2 linked regions of the Eleftheria terrae genome follow. The protein of the gene in region 1 interacts with the protein of each later gene in a pairwise test. Links are inferred from orthologs where the notes say so. Each region holds a gene or a part of one and is shown on either strand. Other genes may lie near its edges.

Evidence for each region.
Region 2: the proteins of N7L95_RS05920 (region 1) and glmS interact in binary tests that used the Escherichia coli proteins (3 or more experiments, as listed by UniProt). The link is inferred for Eleftheria terrae from one-to-one orthologs.

Annotation. Positions count from the first base shown.
Region 1 is NZ_CP106951.1:1,350,112-1,359,983, reverse strand. The notes cover bases 4,807-7,757. They hold N7L95_RS05920 (phosphatase PAP2/dual specificity phosphatase family protein), read left to right. Parts: upstream 4,807-5,603; coding sequence 5,604-6,911; downstream 6,912-7,757. Other genes in these bases: N7L95_RS05910 (lysophospholipid acyltransferase family protein), read left to right, coding at 7,384-7,757; N7L95_RS05915 (hypothetical protein), read left to right, coding at 6,908-7,354; N7L95_RS05925 (bifunctional alpha/beta hydrolase/class I SAM-dependent methyltransferase), read left to right, coding at 4,807-5,594. Also shown: N7L95_RS05950 (AMP-binding protein), read left to right, coding at 1-181; nicotinamide riboside transporter PnuC, read left to right, coding at 178-747; N7L95_RS05940 (AAA family ATPase), read left to right, coding at 744-1,799; N7L95_RS05935 (DUF2167 domain-containing protein), read left to right, coding at 2,152-3,069; N7L95_RS05930 (CDP-alcohol phosphatidyltransferase family protein), read left to right, coding at 3,142-3,759; more of N7L95_RS05925, read left to right, coding at 3,837-4,806; more of N7L95_RS05910, read left to right, coding at 7,758-7,995; N7L95_RS05905 (phosphatidate cytidylyltransferase), read left to right, coding at 7,992-8,951; N7L95_RS05900 (TIGR03013 family XrtA/PEP-CTERM system glycosyltransferase), read left to right, coding at 9,267-9,872.
Region 2 is NZ_CP106951.1:2,827,941-2,837,861, reverse strand. The notes cover bases 4,957-7,956. They hold glmS (glutamine--fructose-6-phosphate transaminase (isomerizing)), read left to right. Parts: upstream 4,957-5,520; coding sequence 5,521-7,392; downstream 7,393-7,956. Other genes in these bases: N7L95_RS12470 (Lrp/AsnC family transcriptional regulator), read right to left, coding at 4,957-5,377. Outside these bases: N7L95_RS12500 (dihydroneopterin aldolase), read left to right, coding at 1-406; tRNA 2-thiocytidine(32) synthetase TtcA, read left to right, coding at 403-1,350; N7L95_RS12490 (DUF4136 domain-containing protein), read left to right, coding at 1,393-2,082; N7L95_RS12485 (DUF6279 family lipoprotein), read right to left, coding at 2,225-3,070; bifunctional UDP-N-acetylglucosamine diphosphorylase/glucosamine-1-phosphate N-acetyltransferase GlmU, read left to right, coding at 3,174-4,556; N7L95_RS12475 (cysteine-rich CWC family protein), read left to right, coding at 4,674-4,943; more of N7L95_RS12470, read right to left, coding at 4,877-4,956; N7L95_RS12455 (hypothetical protein), read right to left, coding at 8,604-9,059; N7L95_RS12450 (tlde1 domain-containing protein), read right to left, coding at 9,056-9,418; N7L95_RS29755 (transposase), read left to right, coding at 9,642-9,921. UniProt on the Escherichia coli protein: Catalyzes the first step in hexosamine metabolism, converting fructose-6P into glucosamine-6P using glutamine as a nitrogen source.

The sequences.
Region 1 (9,872 bases):
CGCCCTGCACCAGCACGCCGACGGCATGCTGCGGCTGGCGGTCGACAGCCTGCTGCCGCTGGACGGCCTGGCGCCCGCCTTGCGTGCCCGCCTCGGGCAGCTGCTGGGGCCACTGCCGCTGCAGCTGGAGCCGCTGCACGCCGACGACAAAGTGCGGCAATACACGAGCGATCTGGCATGACGGCGCTCGAAGTCGCGGCCAATCTCGCCACCACGCTGTCCATTGCATTGGCGGCGCGCAACAGCCTGCACACCTGGTGGCCCGGCATCATCGGTTGCGTGCTGTTCGCCGCTGTGTTCCTGCAGGCCAAGCTGTATGCCGACCTGAGCCTGCAGGTGTTCTTCATCGGCACCAGCGTGCTCGGCTGGTGGCGCTGGCGGCGCGGCGAGCAAGCCGGGCAGCCCCCGGTGTCGCGCGTGCCGCCCTGGCAGGTGCTGGCGATGGCACTGGCGGCCATCGCCGTCACGGCGGGCTACGGCACGCTGCTGCACCGGCTCACCGATGCCTATGCGCCTTACCTCGATTCGGCCGTGCTCGCCCTGAGTGTGGTCGCGCAGCTGCTGTTGATGCAGCGGCGGCTCGAGACCTGGCCGGTGTGGCTGGCGGTGAACACCCTGGCGGTACCGCTGTTCGCCTCCCGCGAGCTGCACCTGACCGCGGCGCTGTATGCGTGCTACTGGCTCAATGCCTGGGTCGGCTGGTGGCGCTGGCGGGCCCAGTGGCAGGCGGCAGGAGCGGGCCGATGACGCAGCGACGCTACCGGCTGGGCCTGGTGGTGGGCAAGTTCGCACCGCTGCACGCCGGGCACGAGGCGCTGGTGGCTTTCGCCGCTGCCCGCTGCGAACAGCTGCTGGTGCTGAGCTACAGCCGGCCGGAGTTCCTGGGTTGTGGCGTCGAGGCGCGCCGCCGCTGGCTGGCCGAGCGATTTCCAGCGCACGACTGCGTGGTGCTGGATGACAGCGCCATCGCCCAGCGCTGTGCCGAACGCCGGCTGCCGCCGCGCGGCCTGCCGCCCAACGATGCGGACGATGCCACGCACCAGGACTTCCTCGGCTGGCTGCTGGCCGAGCTGTTGCAGCGCCTGCCGGACGCCATGTTCGGCAGCGAGGCCTATGTGGCGCCCTGCGCAGCGCGTCTGTCGCATCGCCTGGGGCATCCGGTGGACGGCGTGTTGTTCGACCCGCAACGCCGCACGGTGCCGGTGAGCGCCAGCCGGCTGCGCGCCAGTCCGGCGGACTGGGACCGGCACCTCGCATGGCCGGTGCGGGCGTCGCTGGTACAGCGGGTCTGCCTGCTGGGCGGCGAGTCGAGCGGCAAGACCACCCTGGCCGCGGCGCTCGCGGCACGCCACCGCACCACCTGGGTCCCCGAATACGGGCGAGAGCTGTGGGAGCAGCGGGCTGGCCGCCTGCAAGAAGGCGACATGTTGCACATTGCCCGCGAGCAACAGGCGCGTGAGGATGCGGCACTGCGCACGGCCCGCCGTCACCTGTTCTGCGACACCTCGGTGCTCACCACCTGCTTCTACAGCCTGGCGATGTTCGGCCGGGTGCATCCCGAGGTGTTGGCGCGCGCGGGGCGCCGCTATGCCCTGTTGGTGCTGTGCGCTCCCGACTTCGACTTCGTGCAGGACGGTACCCGCCGCGATGCCGGCTTCCGCGCGCGGCAGCACGACTGGTATCTGCAGGCTCTGCAGGAACGCGGCTGGCCGTTCGTGCTGGCACAGGGCTCGCTGCAGCAGCGGCTCGACCGCCTCTCCGCCTACTTGCCCGAGGGCCTGCCAAGCGAGGGAGGCTGAGCGCTTGCGATGTGGTGAGCCGGTGGCGGGCGAGGGCGGGGCTCGCCCGCCACCTGCCCTTGGCGCTGGCGCTCGATCTGGCCCGCTCACCGCCGCGGGCGGCGCGCGCTCGACCGAGCCCGATGGGCGCACCCATCGTCATCCCGGCCGCTGGCCTGATCCCGCTTCCCCCGTTCGAAGGGTGGTGCAGCGAGAAACGTCTCGCTACCATTTCGGCTCGGAGGGGAAGCGGCCGACACGGCGTTCCTCACACAACAAACAAGCTGCTGATCCTGAGGAACCCATGGTGTCTTCCACCGCCTGCACGTCCGCCCTGGCGGTCCCCGCCTTGCTGAACCGCCTGTCCCCGCTGATGCGCCGCGTGGCCGCCGCCGCGCTGCTGACCCTGGGGGCTGCCGTGCTGCCCGCCGCGCCCGCCTGGAGCGGCGAGGCGGAACCGAACGCTTCGGTGCAGGCCGGCCTCGATGCCGAGCTGGCCGCCGCCAGCCAGGCCGCACAAGCTGCGCAGACGGTGGGCCCGGCCGATATCAAGGTGCGTGACCAGGCGGTGCTGCACCTGCCGAAAGGCTATGTCTGGGTGCCCCAGACCCAGGCCAACCGCCTGATGCGCGCGATGGGCAACACGGTCGACAACCGCATGGTGGGTCTGGTGTTCCCGGCCGGTGAAGAGAAGTGGATGGTGGCGGCCGAGTTCGAGCCGGCAGGCTACGTGAAGGACGACGATGCCCGCGACTGGGACATCGACGAGCTGTACACCAGCCTGAAGGACGGCACCGAAGCCGGCAACGAAGACCGCAAGTCCCGCGGCTTCCAGGAGCTGGAGATCGGCCCCTGGGTGGAGAAGCCCACCTACGACAGCAGCAACCACCGCCTGGTGTGGGCCCTGTCGGTGCGTGACAAGGGCGCACCGGCGGACGGCACGCAGAGCATCAACTACAACACCTATGCGCTCGGCCGCGAAGGCTATGTCTCGCTCAACCTGATCACCGAGCTGAAGGACATCGGCCAGGACAAGGTGCATGCCGCCACCCTGCTGAGCGCGCTCGAGTACAACGCCGGCAAGCGCTACGCCGACTTCGACGCCTCCACCGACAAGGTGGCGTCCTACGGCCTGGCCGCCCTCATTGCCGGTGGCGCGGCCAAGAAGCTTGGCCTGTTCGCGGTGATCGGTGCCTTCCTCGCCAAGTTCGCCAAGGTCGCGCTGCTGGCAGGCGCCGGGCTGATCGCCGGCGTTGCGAAGCTCTTCAAGCGCAAGGCCGCTGCCGAGTGAGGCAAGAAGGGGCAGGTGGTGCGGCGCTGGTGCCGTGCCCCGGTCCCTAAGCCCGTCGGCGTCAGGAGTCGTGTGTCCATCTATCAACTCAAGCCGCGTTTCCAGGCCCTGCTGCGGCCGGCGGTGGCCGGGCTGGCCCGCCGGGGCGTGACGGCCAACCAGGTGACGCTGGCGGCATGCGCCGCCTCGGTGGCCTTGGGCCTGGCGCTTTATGTGGTGCGGCCCGCGCCGGCCTGGCTGGCGCTGCTGCCGTTGTGGCTCTTCCTGCGCATGGCGCTCAATGCGGTCGACGGCATGCTGGCCCGCGAGCACGGCCAGCAGTCACGCCTGGGCGCCTACCTGAACGAGTTGACCGACGTGCTCTCGGATGCCGCGCTCTACCTGCCCCTGGCCGCCTATGCGCCATTCGACGGCTTCTGGATCGCCACCATCGCCTTGCTTGCCGCACTGAGCGAGATGGCGGGCGTGCTGGGCCAGACGCTGGGGGCCTCGCGCCGCTATGACGGCCCGATGGGCAAGAGCGACCGGGCCTTCGTCTTCGGGGCGCTGGCCCTCGCCATGGCCGTCGCCCACCCGCTGCCGCCCTGGGCCGGAGCCATCCTGCCGCTGGTGGCGGCACTGACGGCCTGGACGGTCTGCCGGCGCGTGGCACGCGGGCTCAGCGAGGCGACAGCCCGCCCGCCAGGATGAATCGAGCACGAGGCCCGCATCGGCCGGCGTTTTGCAACGCGGGCCGCGACGCATCGCCCCGCAGGAAGGTTTCCGAAATGACACGCGTACATACAGAACACCAATTCGAAACGCACGATCAGCAGTCGCTCTACTACCGCCGCTGGGCCGTCGTGCCCGGCCAGCCGCGCCAGGGGGTGGTGGTGTTGCTGCACCGCGGCCACGAGCACTCGGGACGCATGGCGCACCTGGTGGACGAACTCCAGCTGGCCGACCATGAGTTCTATGCCTGGGACGCACGCGGCCACGGCCGCTCGCCCGGCCGACGTGGCCACAGCCCGAGCTTCGCGACCTCGGTGCGCGACCTGCAGAGCTTTGTCGACCACCTGGCCCATGTCCATGGCGTGAAGCAGGAAGACATCCATGTGGTGGCACAGAGCGTGGGCGCGGTGCTGGCTGCCACTTGGCTGCACGACTACGCGCCGCGCGTGCGCGGCGTGACGCTGGCATCGCCGGCCTTCCAGGTGAAGCTGTACGTGCCTTTCGCCCGCGCGGGACTCAAGCTGCTGACCGCCTTGCGCGGCGACTTCTTTGTCAACAGCTATGTCAAGGCCCGCTTCCTGACCCACGATGCCGAGCGCATCGCCAGCTACGAGCGTGACCCGCTGATCACACGGCCAATTTCGGCCAAGGTGCTGCTGGGCCTGTATGACGCGGCGGAGCGGGTGGTGGGCGATGCCGCGGCCATCACGGCGCCGGTGCAGCTGCTGATCTCGGGGGCCGACTGGGTGGTGCACGCGGCGCCGCAACACCGCTTCTTCGAGCGGCTGTCCAGCCCGGTGAAGGAAAAGCACGTGCTGCCGGGCTTCTATCACGACACCCTGGGGGAGCGCGACCGGGCCACAGCCGTGCGCTCCATTCGCGACTTCATCCTGAAGCTCGCCGAGCAGCGGCCTCAGCGGCCCTCCTTGCTCGACGCTCACCAGCGCGGGCCCACCTTTGAGGAGTCCCAGGCGCTGGCGCGGCCGCTGCCGGCCAGCTCGCCGCGCGGGCTGTACTGGGCCGCGACCCGGGCCGGCATGAAGCTCGGCGGCCTGCTCAGCGACGGTGTGAAGCTCGGACATGCCACCGGCTTCGATTCCGGCAGCACGCTCGACTACATCTACCGCAACCAGGCCCGTGGCCGTGGCCCGGTCGGCCGGCTGATCGATCGCAACTACCTAAATGCCATTGGCTGGCGGGGCATTCGCCAGCGCAAGCTGCATGTCGAGGAACTGCTGGGCCGGGCCATGCAGCGCGTGCGCTCGCGCCATCTGCCGGTGCAGCTGATGGACATCGCAGCCGGCCATGGCCGCTATGTGCTGGACGCGGTGGCGCAGCAGTCGCAGCGGCCCGACAGCATCCTGCTGCGCGACTACAGCGAGCTCAATGTGCGGGATGGTGCCGCACTCATCCGCTCGCGCGGCTTGCAGGACATTGCGCGCTTCGTGCAGGCCGACGCCTTCGACCGCGCCAGCCTGGCTGCCAGCCGGCCGGCGCCCACCGTGGCGGTGGTGTCCGGCCTCTACGAGCTGTTTGGCGACAACGCCCTGGTGGCCCGCTCGCTGGCCGGCCTGGCCGATGCGATGCCGCCGGGTGCCTGCCTGGTCTATACCAACCAGCCCTGGCACCCGCAGCTGGAGCTGATCGCCCGGGCGCTGACCAGCCACCGGCAGGGCCAGGCCTGGGTGATGCGCCGCCGCACCCAGCAGGAGATGGACCAGCTGGTGGAGGCCGCTGGCTTCCAGAAGATCGAGCAGCGCATTGACGAGTGGGGCATCTTCAGTGTCTCGCTTGCGGTGCGCAACGCCGGCTGAGCGCCCGCGATGATGCGCCTGCCTCCGCTGTGGCGGCCCGGCCTGTGCTGGCTGGTGGTGCTGGCCCCGCTGTTCTTCATCAGCTACGGCGTGGCCAACCACCATGCGGCCGGCTTGCCGGCGGTGCCCAGCATCGTGTTCGACTGGGAGCGCTGGGTGCCGCTGTGGCCCTGGACCATCCTGCCGTACTGGTCCATTGACCTGTTCTACGGTCTGTCGCTGCTCATCTGCCGCGACCGGCTTGAGCTGGCGCACCATGCGCGGCGCCTGTTGACGGCCCAGCTCATCGCCGTCGCCTGCTTCTTCCTGTTCCCGCTGCGGTACTCGGTGAGCAGGCCGCCGCTGCAAGGCTGGTCGGGCCGCTTGTTCGACGCCCTGGCCGGCTTCGACCTGCCCTACAACCAGGCGCCCTCGCTGCACATCGTGCTGCTGCTGATCCTGTGGGACTTCTACCGCCGTCGCACCCGCGGCGCAGCGCGTGCGGTGGTGCATGGCTGGAGCCTGCTGATCGGCGTGTCGGTGCTCACGACCTGGCAACACCACTTCATCGACATTCCCACCGGGCTGCTGGTGGGCCTGCTGTGCCTCTGGCTGTGGCCGCTGGACGGCGCGCGCCCGCAATGGCAGTGGCCTGCCGACGGTGTCCGCCGGCGTCTCGCGCTGCTCTATGGCGCGGGCGCGGCCGCACTGTCACTGCTGGCCGTACTGGCGGGACGGACCGGCTGGTGGCTGTTCTGGCCGGCGGCCTCCTTGCTGCTGGTCGCCTTGTGCTACGCGGGCGTGGGTGCCGGCGGCTTCCAGAAGCGCAGCAACGGCCGCCACACGCTGGCCTCCCGCTGGTTGTTTGCGCCCTATCGGCTGGGTGCCTGGGTCAATGCCCGGCTGTGGACGCGCTGCGTGCCGCCGGCAGCCGAGGTGTGCGACGGCGTCTGGATCGGCCGGCTGCCGCGTGCCGGCGAGCCCGAGCACCGGCAATTCGATCGCATCCTCGATGTGAGCGCCGAGCTCTCGGTGCGCCATCCGCGCCTGCACGCGCTGCCGCAGCTCGACCTGGTGGTGCCCGCGGCGACTCAGCTGCGCGCCGCTGCCGAGCACCTGCAGCGCCTGGCCGGGCAGGGCAGCGTGCTGGTGTGCTGCGCCCTTGGCTATTCGCGCAGCGCCGCCGTGGTGCTGGCCTGGCTCTGCCTCAGCGGCCGCGCACCGAGCGTGGCGGCGGCCGCGGACCTGCTGCGCCGGGCCCGGCCGCAAGTCGTGCTGAAGCCCGCCTTGCTGCTGGCGGTGGCGCAGGCCATTGCGCTGCCCAGCCCCACGCCATGAACGAGACCGGCTCCGCCCCGCTGCCCGAGCAGGACCGCTGCGACTGCGCGGTGACGGCGGACTTCCTCGCCACCTCCCGCTGCTGGGATGGGCTGGCTGCCGGCAGCGCGGCGCTTGCTGCCTGGCTGCTCGCTCGCCAGGCGCCGGCGGCCGGGTGGCCGGCGGCGATGCTCTTGCTGGCGCTCGGCATCGAGCGCTATCTCGCCGTGCGCCTGTCGCTGGACCGCCGGCTGTTCGAGCGCCTGGCGCGGGCCGAGGGCTTGTGTCTGGCCACGCTCGATGCGGCACTGGCCGCGCATTTCCGGCTGCCGCCACACAAGGTCGGCCGGGCACTGGCCCCGCGCATCGCAGGCGCTCGCCGGCTCTACCGCGCTCATGTGGCAGCCGCGCTGGCGCTGTCAGGGCTGGCGTTGGCGGCGCTGGCCGGTGGCGCATGGACCTGAATCAAGCTGACGTCAAGGAGTCGCACTGCATGTCCCGTGTGCATGACCTGATGGCCTGGCCGGTGCGCCTGCTGGTGCTCGCCGCGGTGCGCGCCTGGACCGGCGCGCGCCCGCTGTGGGCCGGTGAGCCGCCAGGCGGGCGCCCCTGCGTCTACTTTGCGAACCACACGAGCCACGGGGATGCCGTGCTGGTCTGGGCCACCTTGCCCGCCCACCAGCGCCGGCGCCTGTGCCCGGTGGTCGACGCGGAGCCGGGCGGGGCCACCGCGCTGCGGCGCTTCCTTGCGCGCTGCCTGTTCGCATGGCCCCGGCCGGCCGGTGACTCCGGCGCTGCCACGCTGCAGGGGCACTCGCTGCTGGTCTTTCCCGAAGGCTGCCGCAATACCGGCGAGCAGGCCTTGCTGCCATTTGCCGCGCCGCTGTACCAGCGAAGGCAGGCGCATCCGGAGATGGATTTCGTTCCGGTATGGATCGCCAACATGCGCCGCGTCATGCCGCCCGGCGAATGGCTGCCACTGCCGCTGGCCTGCACCGTGAGCTACGGCGTGCCGCTGGTACGGGTCGATGGCGAGGACGAGGCCACCTTCCTGGCCCGGGCTGCGGCCGCCGTGCTGGCCTTGCGCCCTGAGGAGGAAACATGATCCTGGATGCCTTGCCACTGCAGGACCCGACCTGGCAGCTCTTCGCCGGCACACTTGCGGTGCTGCTGGTGGCCTCCATCGTGGGTGGCCTGCTCAAGTGGCGTGTCGCCCAGGGCCGGCCCCATGCGGTGATCGACAACCTCAACAGCCGGGTCAACGCCTGGTGGGTGATGGTGGCGCTGCTCGGTGTGGCCTTCACCTTTGGCAAGCCGGGGGCGCTGGTCCTGTTCGCCTTCACGTCGTGGGCCGCGCTGCGCGAGTACATCACGCTCACCCACACCCGGCGGGCCGACCACCTGGCGCTGGCGCTGCTGTTCTACCTGGTGCTGCCGCTGCAGTACTTCCTGATCTGGATCGAGTGGTACGGGCTGTACTCGATCTTCATCCCGGTGCATGCCTTCCTCGTGCTGCCCATCCTCGCCTGCCTGCGCGGCGACACGCGGCGCTTCCTCGAGCGGACCGCCAAGGTGCAGTGGGGTTTGATGATCTGCGTCTACTGCGTCTCGCACGTGCCGGCCCTGCTCACGCTGGAGATTCCCGGGTATGAAGGCCGGCAGCTGCTGCTGGTGGCCTACCTGATCATCGTCGTGCAGGGCAGCGACGTGCTGCAGTACGTGTGGGGCAAGCTGCTGGGGCGGCACAAGATCGCGCCGGAGCTCTCGCCGTCCAAGACGGTGGAGGGCTTCGTCGGCGGCGTGGCGTCGGCCACCCTGCTCGGCGCAGCGCTTCATGGTGTGACGCCGTTCACGCCGCTGCAATCAGCCGCCGTGGCACTCACCCTGTGTCTGATGGGCTTCCTTGGCGGGCTGGTGATGTCGGCCATCAAGCGCGACCGCGGTGTGAAGGACTGGGGCACCCTCATCGAAGGCCATGGCGGCATGCTGGACCGGCTCGACTCGGTGGTCTTCGCCGCGCCGATGTTCTTCCACATCGTGCGGTTCTGGTGGACACCCTGACACATTGTGGATGAGGGGGCTGTGGCTCACTTGCGGTGTCTCAGCTTCATACAGTTCTGTCATGCAAGCACCTGGCTGGCCTTGCTGTTCTTGGGACCTGCGCCACAGCGCCGCATGGCCCACATCCTGCTACCTCCCTTACGTCTCTTGCGAAAGTGTCTGTTTTCGAGCGGAGCGACCCCTCACTCAAGGGGGCGCTAGCCCCTGTTTAAAGGATTGTGCGAAAAGTCCGATTGGGGAGAATGCCGTTGCAAGAGTTTCAGGCTCTTACCGCTCGCCTGTCGTTCGGCCGAGGGAGCTACTAGGGAGGACAGAATGAGGGTGTTCCGGGTTTTTCATCATCATGTCGCGCTATCAACGCTGTTGGAGTTGATCGCGGACAGCCTGCTGTGTTTTCTCGCAGCCCTGTTCATCGCTTCGATGATTCACTGGGTGCCGGGTGACCATGTCAAGGTCGTCGCACAGGCCGACATGTTCTGGCTGGCAGCCGGCTTCGCGCTGGCCATGCTGCTGCTGTATTCCTTTGTGGGCCTGTACCGCCAGGGTGCCGAGCCAATGGGCGCCGGAAGCATCGTGCGGCGCGGACTGCTGGCCCTGTTCATCGGTGCCTGCCTCACCTACCTGCTGATCGACTCGGTGACCGGCGGCGCCTCGCCGGGCTATGTGGTCGCGCTCGTGATGGCCTACCTGCTGGTCGGCCTGATCGTGGTGCGGCTGGCCGTCTTCATGATGCAGCGCCTGATCGGCGCGCCCCGGGTGCTCATCGTCGGCACTGGTCCCGAAGCGCAGAGCGTGGCGGCCGATCTGGCCGCGCTGCGGCGCATCGAGCGGCGTGTGGTTGGTTTCTACCCCACGTCCACCGAAGGTGCGGCTGCCGTGCCGGCCAACAAGGTGTTCGCGCGCGGGTTGTCCATCGAGGAG
Region 2 (9,921 bases), 1.5 Mb from region 1 along the record:
CATGTTGAGTCACCCGAGCCTGCTTGATTGCAGGCGCCTGTTCCTGCGCAACTACGAGGTGTGGATCAACATCGGCGTGCATGACTATGAGAAGCGCGGCGAGCAGCGCGTGCTGATCAACGTCGAGCTGTACATCCCGCTGGCGCTGTCCACCCCCCGGGCCGACCAGCTGCACGAGGTGGTCGACTACGACTTCATGCGCCGCACCATCGCCCAGCGTGTCTCCCAGGGCCATGTGCACCTGCAGGAGACGCTGTGCGACGACGTGGCGGAGCTGATGATGGCCCACCCCCGCGTGCGCGCGGCGCGCGTTTCCACCGCCAAGCCCGACGTCTACCCGGATTGCGAATCCGTCGGCGTCGAAGTGTTCCGCATCAAGTCCTCGATGACCGAGATCCAGCCATGAGTGCCGTGTTGCACCCCCACGACGAATCCACCACGCCGGCCGGCGACGACGACGCCAAGAAGGCCGCCAAGGCCGCCTTCGAGGCCCACAAGCTGTCCAAGCGCCTGCACCGCCTGGTGGGCCAGGCGATCGGCGACTTCAACATGATCGAGCCGGGCGACAAGGTGATGGTTTGCCTCTCTGGCGGCAAGGACTCCTACGCCCTGCTCGACATCCTGCTCAACCTGCGGCGGCGCGCGCCGGTGCACTTCGACATCGTGGCGGTCAACCTCGACCAGAAGCAGCCCGGCTTCCCCGAGCATGTGCTGCCCGAGTACCTCAAGGGCCTGGGCGTGCCCTTTCATATCGAGGAGCAGGACACCTATTCCATCGTCAAGCGGGTGGTGCCCGAGGGCAAGACCATGTGCTCGCTCTGCTCGCGGCTGCGCCGCGGGGTGCTCTACCGGGTGGCCGGCGAGCTGGGCGCCAACAAGATCGCGCTGGGCCACCACCGCGACGACATGCTGCAGACCTTCTTCCTCAACATGTTCTTCGGTGGCAAGCTCAAGGGCATGCCGCCGAAGCTGGTGAGCGACGATGGCAAGAACATCGTCATCCGCCCGCTGGCCTATGTGAACGAGATCGACCTGGAGCGCTGGGCCGAGCACCGGCGCTTCCCCATCATCCCCTGCACCCTGTGCGGCAGCCAGGAGAACCTGCAGCGCAAGCAGATCAAGGCCATGCTGCGCGACTGGGACAAGAAGTTCCCGGGCCGCATCGAGAACATGTTCGGCGCCCTGCAGAACGTGGTGCCTTCCCACCTGATGGACCGGAACCTCTATCCCTTCGCCGGCCTCCAACCGACGGGTGTGGCCCATCCCGGCGGCGACAAGGCCTTCGATGACGACGATGATTGCGCCACCCCCGCGACGACGTCGGTGGTGCGCTTGAAGCTGGACGAATAGATCCCGGCGGCGCCTGCCCCAAAAGCAACCAGGAGGTGTGAGATGTGGAAGGTGTCGGTGTGTGCGGCCGCGCTGCTGGTGTTGGGCGGCTGCTCGACGGTGCGGCTGGTCGAGAGCGACGTGCGCAGCTATACGCAGTGGCCCGAGTCACGCCAGCCGGGCACGTTCTCGTTCGAGCGCCTGCCGTCGCAGCAGGCGCGCCCCCAGGAGCAGGACAGGCTGGAGCAACTGGCCCTGCCCGCGCTGAAGAAGGCCGGCTTGCGCCCGGCGGCCAGCGGCAGCGGCGAGCTCACGGTGCAGGTGGGCCTGAGCGAGACCTACTATGACCGCGCACCCTGGGACGACCCCTATCCCTGGGGCTTCGGCTCCGGCTTCTACTACGGCGGCCGCTATCGCCACCGGGGCGGGGTGGGGCTCGGCATGGGATGGTATGCGCCGTCGCCCTACTACGTGTTCGACGCTGCGGTGCTGATCCGCGACGCCAAGAGCAAGCAAGTGCTCTACGAGACCCATGCCAAGCACGACGGCCGCTGGGCCGACGATGTGCTGAGGGCGGCCCTGTTCGAAGCCGCCCTGCAGGACTTCCCGAAACCCGCCATCAGCCCGCGGCAGGTGCGCATCGAGCTGCCACGCGACGCGAAAGCGCCGACCGAGGCCACCGGCGCCCCGGCCCCGGCGCCCGCCAGCAAGCCTGCCACGCCGGCGGCCAGCCCCCAGGCGCCCGCCAGGTAGTGTGGCCGGCCGCCTGGCGCCCCGGCGGCGCCGAGGGGCGGTCGTTGGGTAGCGGCAGCGGTGGCCCCGGTGTCCTCGACACGCGAGGCCGATGCACTGCCCGCGGCTGCCGTCCTGCGCCGCATCGCCTGCAGGTGCGGCCTCAGTGCCCCGGCATGGCCGACAGCGCCCGCAGGTCCTGCTCCCATTGGTAAAGCTGGCCCTGTGCCCGCTTGCGCTGTGACGGCGTGGTGCGGTTGTGCAGCTCGGCCACCAGCTCGCAGTTGTAGGCCGTCAGGCGCTCCTGGTAAGCGCGGTAATTCGCATCGGGGGAGGTGAGCAGCCGCTGCACCAGCTCGCGCACCGTGTGGCGCGCCTGCTCGGCACCGGGCTGGCTGGCCTGCAGGCTGCGCAGGCTTTGCAGGATGTCCTGCTGTCGGCGCAGCCGTTCGCGCTGTGCCAGCTCGGCGTCGAAGGGCGACGCCTGCATGCGTTGCGCCAGCCAGTGCCGCTGGGTGGTGTCGAGGCGGCCGTAGAAATCCTCCGCCCGCTCCAGCGAGCGTTTCAGGCGGGCCCGCAGGCGTTCGTCGGGCGCCTCCTGGAGGTGCTCCTTGCGGAACTTCTGGTTCGACTTGGCATAGCGCGCCTCCAGGTGTTGCAGCTGCTCGGGCGTCAGGCGCAGCGCCAGGTCGGCCATGGCGGGCAGGGCCTGTTCCAGCGCCTCGTCGCGCCAGCGCTGCACGCGGATCCACCACTGACAGGCCTGGGCGGCGGTGCCGTCGCGCAGGGCTTCCTGCTGCACCTGGGCCAGTGCCTGGACGTAGAGCGGCAGCTGCGTCTTGCGGTGCCAGCTGAACCAGCTCGCCAGCGCTTCGCGCGCCTGGGGGCGCTGCGCGTCGTGGAAGTCCACATAGTCATCGAGCCACCAGTAGGCCACGGTCGGGCCCTGTCCATAGGCCAGCCGCAGGCTGCTGCAGCCGCTCAACACCGAGAGCAGGACCAGCAGCATCACCAGGATCAGGGGGCAGATCCCGCGGGGCCGGGCGCCGATAATCGCCGCATCGCCCTTCGTCACCGAAGCGTTCAACGAATACATCCTCCACAGAATCGGCATGGCACTCGACGTCGTCATCATGGCCGCGGGCAAAGGCACCCGCATGAAATCCAGTCGTCCCAAGGTGCTGCATGCGCTGGCGGGCCGGGCGCTGCTGCAACATGTGCTGGCCGCGGTGGCGGGCCTCGCGGCGCGTCGCACCGTGGTCGTCACCGGACATGGCGCCGAGCAGGTAGAAGCCGCAGTGCAAGCGCCGGGCCTGAGCTTCGTGCGGCAGTCGCCGCAGCTCGGCACCGGCCATGCCGTGCAGCAGGCGGTGCCGCAGCTGGGCGACGACGGCAGCACGCTGATCCTCAACGGCGACGTGCCGCTGCTGGAGCCCGCCACCGCCGAGGCGCTGGTACAGGCATGCGGCGGCCAGCGCCTGGCACTGCTGACCCTGCAGGTGCCCGATGCCACCGGCTACGGCCGCATCGTGCGGGGCGGCGTCTCGGGCAGCGAGGTGCTGGGCATCGTCGAGCACAAGGACGCCACGCTGGAGCAGCGCCTGATCCGCGAGATCAACGCCGGCGTGATGGCCGCGCCCACCGCCCTGCTCAAGCGCTGGCTGTCGCTGCTGAAGAACGACAACGCCCAGGGCGAGTACTACCTCACCGACATCGTGGCCCTTGCGGTGGCTGATGGTGTGCCGGTGGTGGCGGTGCAGCCGGGCAGCGAGATCGAGGTGCTGGGTGTCAACAGCCCGGCCCAGCTGGCCGACCTGGAGCGGCGCTACCAGCGCCGCCAGGCCGAGCGGCTGATGGAGGCCGGTGTGCGCCTGGCCGACCCGGCGCGCTTCGACCTGCGGGGCACGCTGGAGTGCGGCATGGACGTGGAGATCGACGTCAACTGTGTCTTCGAAGGCCGCGTGGCGCTGGGCGACGGGGTGCGCATCGGCGCGAACTGCGTGGTCAAGAATGCCGTCATTTCTGCAGGTGCCGTCATCCATCCCTTCACCCACATCGACGGCGAGCAGCTGGGCGTGAAGGTGGGCGAGGGCGCGCTCATCGGTCCGTTCGCCCGGCTGCGTCCGGGAGCTGACCTGGGGGCCGAGGTGCACATCGGCAACTTCGTCGAAGTGAAGAACTCGACGCTGGCCAAGGGGGCCAAGGCCAACCACCTGGCCTACCTGGGCGATGCCACGGTGGGCGAGCGGGTGAACTACGGCGCCGGCAGCATCACCGCCAACTACGACGGCGCCAACAAGCACCGCACCGTGATCGAGGCGGACGTGCATGTGGGCTCCAACTGCGTGCTGGTGGCCCCGGTGACGCTGGGCGCCGGCGCCACCATCGGTGGCGGCAGCACGATCGCCAAGGACGCGCCGGCTGGCCAGTTGACGGTGGCGCGTGCCAAGCAGGTGTCGCTGTCCGGCTGGCAGCGACCGAAGAAGGCGCGTTGAGGCGCAGCAGCGGGCGCCTCGACGCCGCCCGCTGCTGCGCCCGGCGTGGGGGATGTCCGCCCGTCAGCAAGCGCCCGCCGCGGCGCTTGCTGCGCAGCACAGCACGGAGCCTGATGCATGACCGCTGAAGCCGAGATCGACACCACCCGCTGCCCCCTGTGCGGCGCCTCCAACCGCTGCGTGATGGCGGCCTCGCCCGGGGCGGGCGATCCGGGCCTGCCGTGCTGGTGCACCACCGTGCAGTTCGACCCGGCGCAACTGGCCCGGGTGCCGGAAGCCGCGCGCAAGCTCGCGTGCCTGTGCCCGGCGTGCGCGGTGCGTCAGGCGGCCGGCGGTGAAGGCAGCGCGATGGCGGGTTCGAACTTGGCGCGCTTGACCGAGAAGTAGGTCTTCACGTTACGGACGTTGGCGTCGCTGGTGAACAGCCGCTGCACGAGCGCGTGGTAGGCCGCCATGTCCGGCACCTGGGTGATGAGCACAAAGTCCGGCCCGCTGGAGGTGCGGTAGCACTGCTGCACGGCCGGCTCGGCAACCGCCCGCGCCTCGAAGGCCTGCAGCTTCTCCGCCGCCTGCTGGTCCAGCGTGATCTCGACGACCGCGGTGAGGCCGGCGCCGAGCCGGTCCGGCGACAACAGGGCCACGGTGCGCTCGATGAAGCCCGACTCGGTGAGCCGCCGCACACGGCGCAGGCAAGTGGCCGGCGACACATGCACCTGCTCGGCCAGCGCCTGGTTGCTGAGCGATGCGTCCCGCTGAAGGCACTCCAGCAGCCGCAGGTCCAGGGCATCCAGTTGAGGGGGTGACTTGATCGATTCCTTCATTGAGAGGAGGATCTTGAAAGTTTGTTGCGGATCCTTATGAGTATGGATGATTCCTTCGAAAGCAGCGTCTAGCGGAAAGAAAATTTCTTGACGCCTGGCCTACCATCGGCGCATTCATTTCATCACTCCGTTGAGGAAGCACCATGTGCGGCATCGTCGGCGCGGTCAGCCAGCGCAACATCGTTCCCATCCTGCTCGAAGGCCTGAAGCGCCTGGAATACCGCGGCTACGACTCCTGCGGTGTGGCGGTGCACCAGGACGGCCAGCTGCGACGGGCCCGCAGCACCTCGCGGGTGGCTGAGCTCGATGCCCAGGTGGCGGCCGACGGTGTCGGCGGCTTCACGGGCGTGGCCCACACCCGCTGGGCCACCCATGGCGCGCCGGCGGTGCACAACGCCCACCCGCACTTCTCGCACGGCCCGGGCGAAGACGCCTACGCTGCGCGCCCCGGCCGGATCGCGCTGGTGCACAACGGCATCATCGAGAACCACGACGAGCTGCGGGCCGAGCTGCGCGCGAAGGGCTATGTGTTCGTGAGCCAGACCGACACCGAGGTGATTTCGCACCTGGTGGACCATCTGTACGACGGCGACCTGTACGACGCTGTCAAGCGTGCCACGCTGCAGCTGAAGGGCGCCTATGCCATCGCCGTGTTCTGCCGCGACGAGCCGCACCGTGTCATTGGCGCACGCGAGGGCTCGCCGCTGGTGCTCGGCGTGGGGGCCAACGGCAGCGAGAACTTCCTCGCCTCGGACGCCATGGCCCTGGCTGGCGTGACCGACCAGATCGTCTACCTCGAAGAGGGTGACGTGGTGGACCTGCAGCTGGGCAAGTACTGGATCGAATCACGCGGCGGCGAGGGCGATCGCTTTGCCCGGGTGGAGCGCGCAGTGCGCACCGTGCACGCACACACCGGTGCGGCCGAGCTGGGCCCGTACCGCCACTACATGCAGAAGGAAATCTTCGAGCAGCCGCGGGCCATTGCCGACACGCTGGAGGGCGTGGAGGGCATTTCGCCGGAGCTGTTCGGCGACGGTGCGTATTCGGTGTTCAAGGACATCGACCGGGTGCTGATCCTGGCCTGCGGCACCAGCTATTACGCGGGCTCCACCGCCAAGTACTGGCTGGAGTCGATCGCGCGCATCCCGACCAGCGTGGAGATCGCCAGCGAATACCGGTACCGCGACAGCGTGCCGCACCCGAAGACGCTGGTGGTGACCATCACGCAGTCGGGCGAGACGGCCGACACCCTGGCGGCGCTCAAGCATGCGCGCAGCCTGGGCATGCAGCACACGCTGACGATCTGCAATGTGGCCACGAGCGCGATGGTGCGCGAATGCAAGCTGGCCTACATCACGCGGGCGGGGGTGGAGATCGGCGTGGCGTCGACCAAGGCCTTCACGACGCAGCTGGCTGGCCTGTTCCTGCTGACGTTGGCGCTGGCCCAGGTGCGTGGACAGCTGAGCGACGAGCAGGAGGCGTCGCACCTGAAGGCGATGCGGCACCTGCCGGTGGCGCTTCAATCGGTGCTGGCGCTGGAGCCGCAGGTGATCGCCTGGGCAGAGGAATTCGCGCGCAAGGAGAACGCGTTGTTCCTGGGGCGTGGCTTGCACTATCCGATTGCGCTGGAGGGGGCGCTGAAGCTGAAGGAGATCAGCTACATCCATGCCGAGGCGTACCCGGCGGGCGAGCTGAAGCATGGGCCGCTCGCGCTGGTGACCAGCCAGATGCCGGTGGTGACGGTGGCGCCGAACGACACCTTGCTGGAGAAGCTGAAGAGCAATCTGCAGGAGGTGCGGGCCCGGGGCGGGGAGCTGTACGTGTTTGCCGACGGGGACACGCGCATCGAGAGCGAGGCGGGTATCCATGTGATCCGCATGCCGGAGCACTACGGGGCGCTGTCGCCGATCCTGCATGTGGTGCCGCTGCAGTTGCTGGCGTATCACACGGCGTGTGCGCGGGGAACGGATGTGGACAAGCCGCGGAATTTGGCGAAGAGTGTCACGGTGGAGTGAGGCGTAAGCTCCCCCTCGACGTAGACACCTGAATCTGGAGAATGCGGCCTCGAACAGGAAGACGAGGACGATGAGAAAGAGCAAGTTCAGCGAGAGCCAGATCGTGGCGATCCTGAAGGAGAGCGAGGCCGGTGTCGCGGTGGCCGAACTGTGCCGCAAGCACGGCATCAGCGCTGCGACGTACTACAGCTGAAAGAGCAAGTACGCGGGAGCCACGGTCAGCGACCTCACGCGCATGCGCGAGTTGGAAGCCGAGAATGCAAAGCTCAAGCGCATGTACGCGGAGCAGGCGCTGGAGATCGTGGCGACGAAGGACGTGCTGTCGCGAAAGTGGTGACGCCGTCTGCGAAGCGGCAGGTGGTGCAAATCATGGTTGACGAGCACCGCGTGCCGGTCAAACAGGCCTGTGCGCTGGCGGGCCTGTCGCGGGCGGCGTACGACCGTCAGCCTGTCAATGGTCTGATGCGGGACGGGGATGTGATTCAGGCGCTGAACGAGGTTGTCGGGCGCAATGGTCGCTTGGGCGTCTGGAAGTGCTACCAGCGGCTGCGCCTGGATGGGCGTGCGTGGAACCACAAAAGGGTATGGCGCGCGTACTGCGAGATGGGATTGAACCTGCCGCGGCGAACGAAAAAGCGTGTGCCACAGCGGGAGCGAGTGCCGCTGCAGGCGGGCCAGTACGTCAATCAAGGCTAGGCGCTGGACTTCATGCACGACGCGCTGTACGACGGCAGACGCTTCAGGACGCTGAACGTCATCGACGAAGCCAATCGAGAGGCGCTGGCCATCGAGGTCGGCAGCTCAATTCCGGCCATGCGGCTGATTTGCACGCTCAGCCGCTTGATCGAGTGGTATGGCACGCCGGACTCGATTCGCTTGGACAACGGGCCGGAGATGACCTGCCTGGCGTTCACCGAGTGGGCCGCTGCCAAAGGCATCGCGCTGCGCTTCATCGAGCCGGGCGAGCCCCACCAGAATGCCTACATCGAGCGCTTCAACCGCACGTACCGCAACTAGGTGCTCGATGCCTACCTGTTCAAGTCGATCGAGCAGCTGCAGCACATCACCGAGGAGTGGCTGCTCGAATACAACGAGCGCCGGCCTCCCAATGCCCTGGGAGGGCTGCCGCCGCGGCAGTTCCTGCCCTGAATCACAACAGCCACAGACTCCAGTTCTGGGATGTCTACTCGACGGGAAAGCTTACGCGACGCCTATTTCTTCTCTTTCAGAATCGACTTTCCGGTTTGCAAGATGCGGAACTCCGGAGTGAGGACCACAGTGGCCAAATGAGCCATAGAGCACTCGACAAACGTGGCCTCGGTGATTGTCATCACCTCATACAACTGCCCTTCCTTTGTTTTTACTGTGAACTTCTCGATCTGCTGATAGACATCTGACTTCGGAAATTCCGGGCCAGAAAACACGCCCACCTTGTACGAGTCGAGAAGTGCAGTAGTTAGGGAATATGGAGTGTCACCCCGGTAGATTGATGATGAGTCGCGAATCAATCCAGCATCGACCATGTGGCCAAGCGCCACTCGTGTAGCCCACCTGTCCGGCCCATAGCACAACGGAACTTTCTCGGATGGCTTTGCCGGCACGCCTTGCGCCGCCCCAAAAAAGCTTGTGAGAACTAAGGACAGTACCGCTGCCGATTTGCGCATCACCAAACAACCTCAAGATCGCTGTCGCCAGAGTTGACGATTGCTAGACGTGCGTTGTAGCCCACGATGATGCAACCCTCAGAGGCCGTGCCAGGGTTGCTGATGCTGTCCCCATGGATACGGAAATCGGTCCTTCCGTAGGTATGTGTTCCGGCCACGGGAGTGAGAACAATCGTGAGGGGCCCCTTGCTGTTGGTGTGCCCGTTAATCCGCCACTTTCCGCGAGGAATAGGCCCCCAGTTGGAGATGTGTTCGGAGGTTGGTTTATCTTTATGCTCCCCGCGACCAGCATAGCCGTTGCTATAAATAAGCACGTTATTGTGGTACAGCTTTCTTGTCGTTACTTCGTAAGCCCAGACCATTGAACACCCCTTCCTGATTGTTTTATCTGAAATATCGCTTTCCCTTGCCGGGGAAGCATTTACCTGGATAGGAATGTAGTGAGTGAGAGAGTAACTGTCTGTAGATCCCGACTCCCTCAATCGGGGGGCGAGGCACCCGGCTTGTTGCAATTACTAGGGTGTGTTGATAGGCGAGCCGATCCCGCCTAGGGTGAACGGGCATAGGTGAGGTTCGAAGGAACGGATGGCACATCATCGTCATGAACTGTCAGATGCTGAGTGGGCGGTGCTGGAGCCGCTGTTGCCACCGCGCAAGACGGCGGGGCGACCGTACGGGGAGCATCGCAGGATGCTCAATGCCATGCTGTTCCGGCTGAACACCGGTATTGGGTGGCGCGATCTGCCCGAGCGTTACGGCCCGTGGCAGACGGTGTATTCGCGCTCGCGGCGGTGGTGCCGTTGTGGATTGTGGGACCGGATGCTGCAGGCGCTGCAGAGCGAACTGGACGCGGTGGGCCGCATCC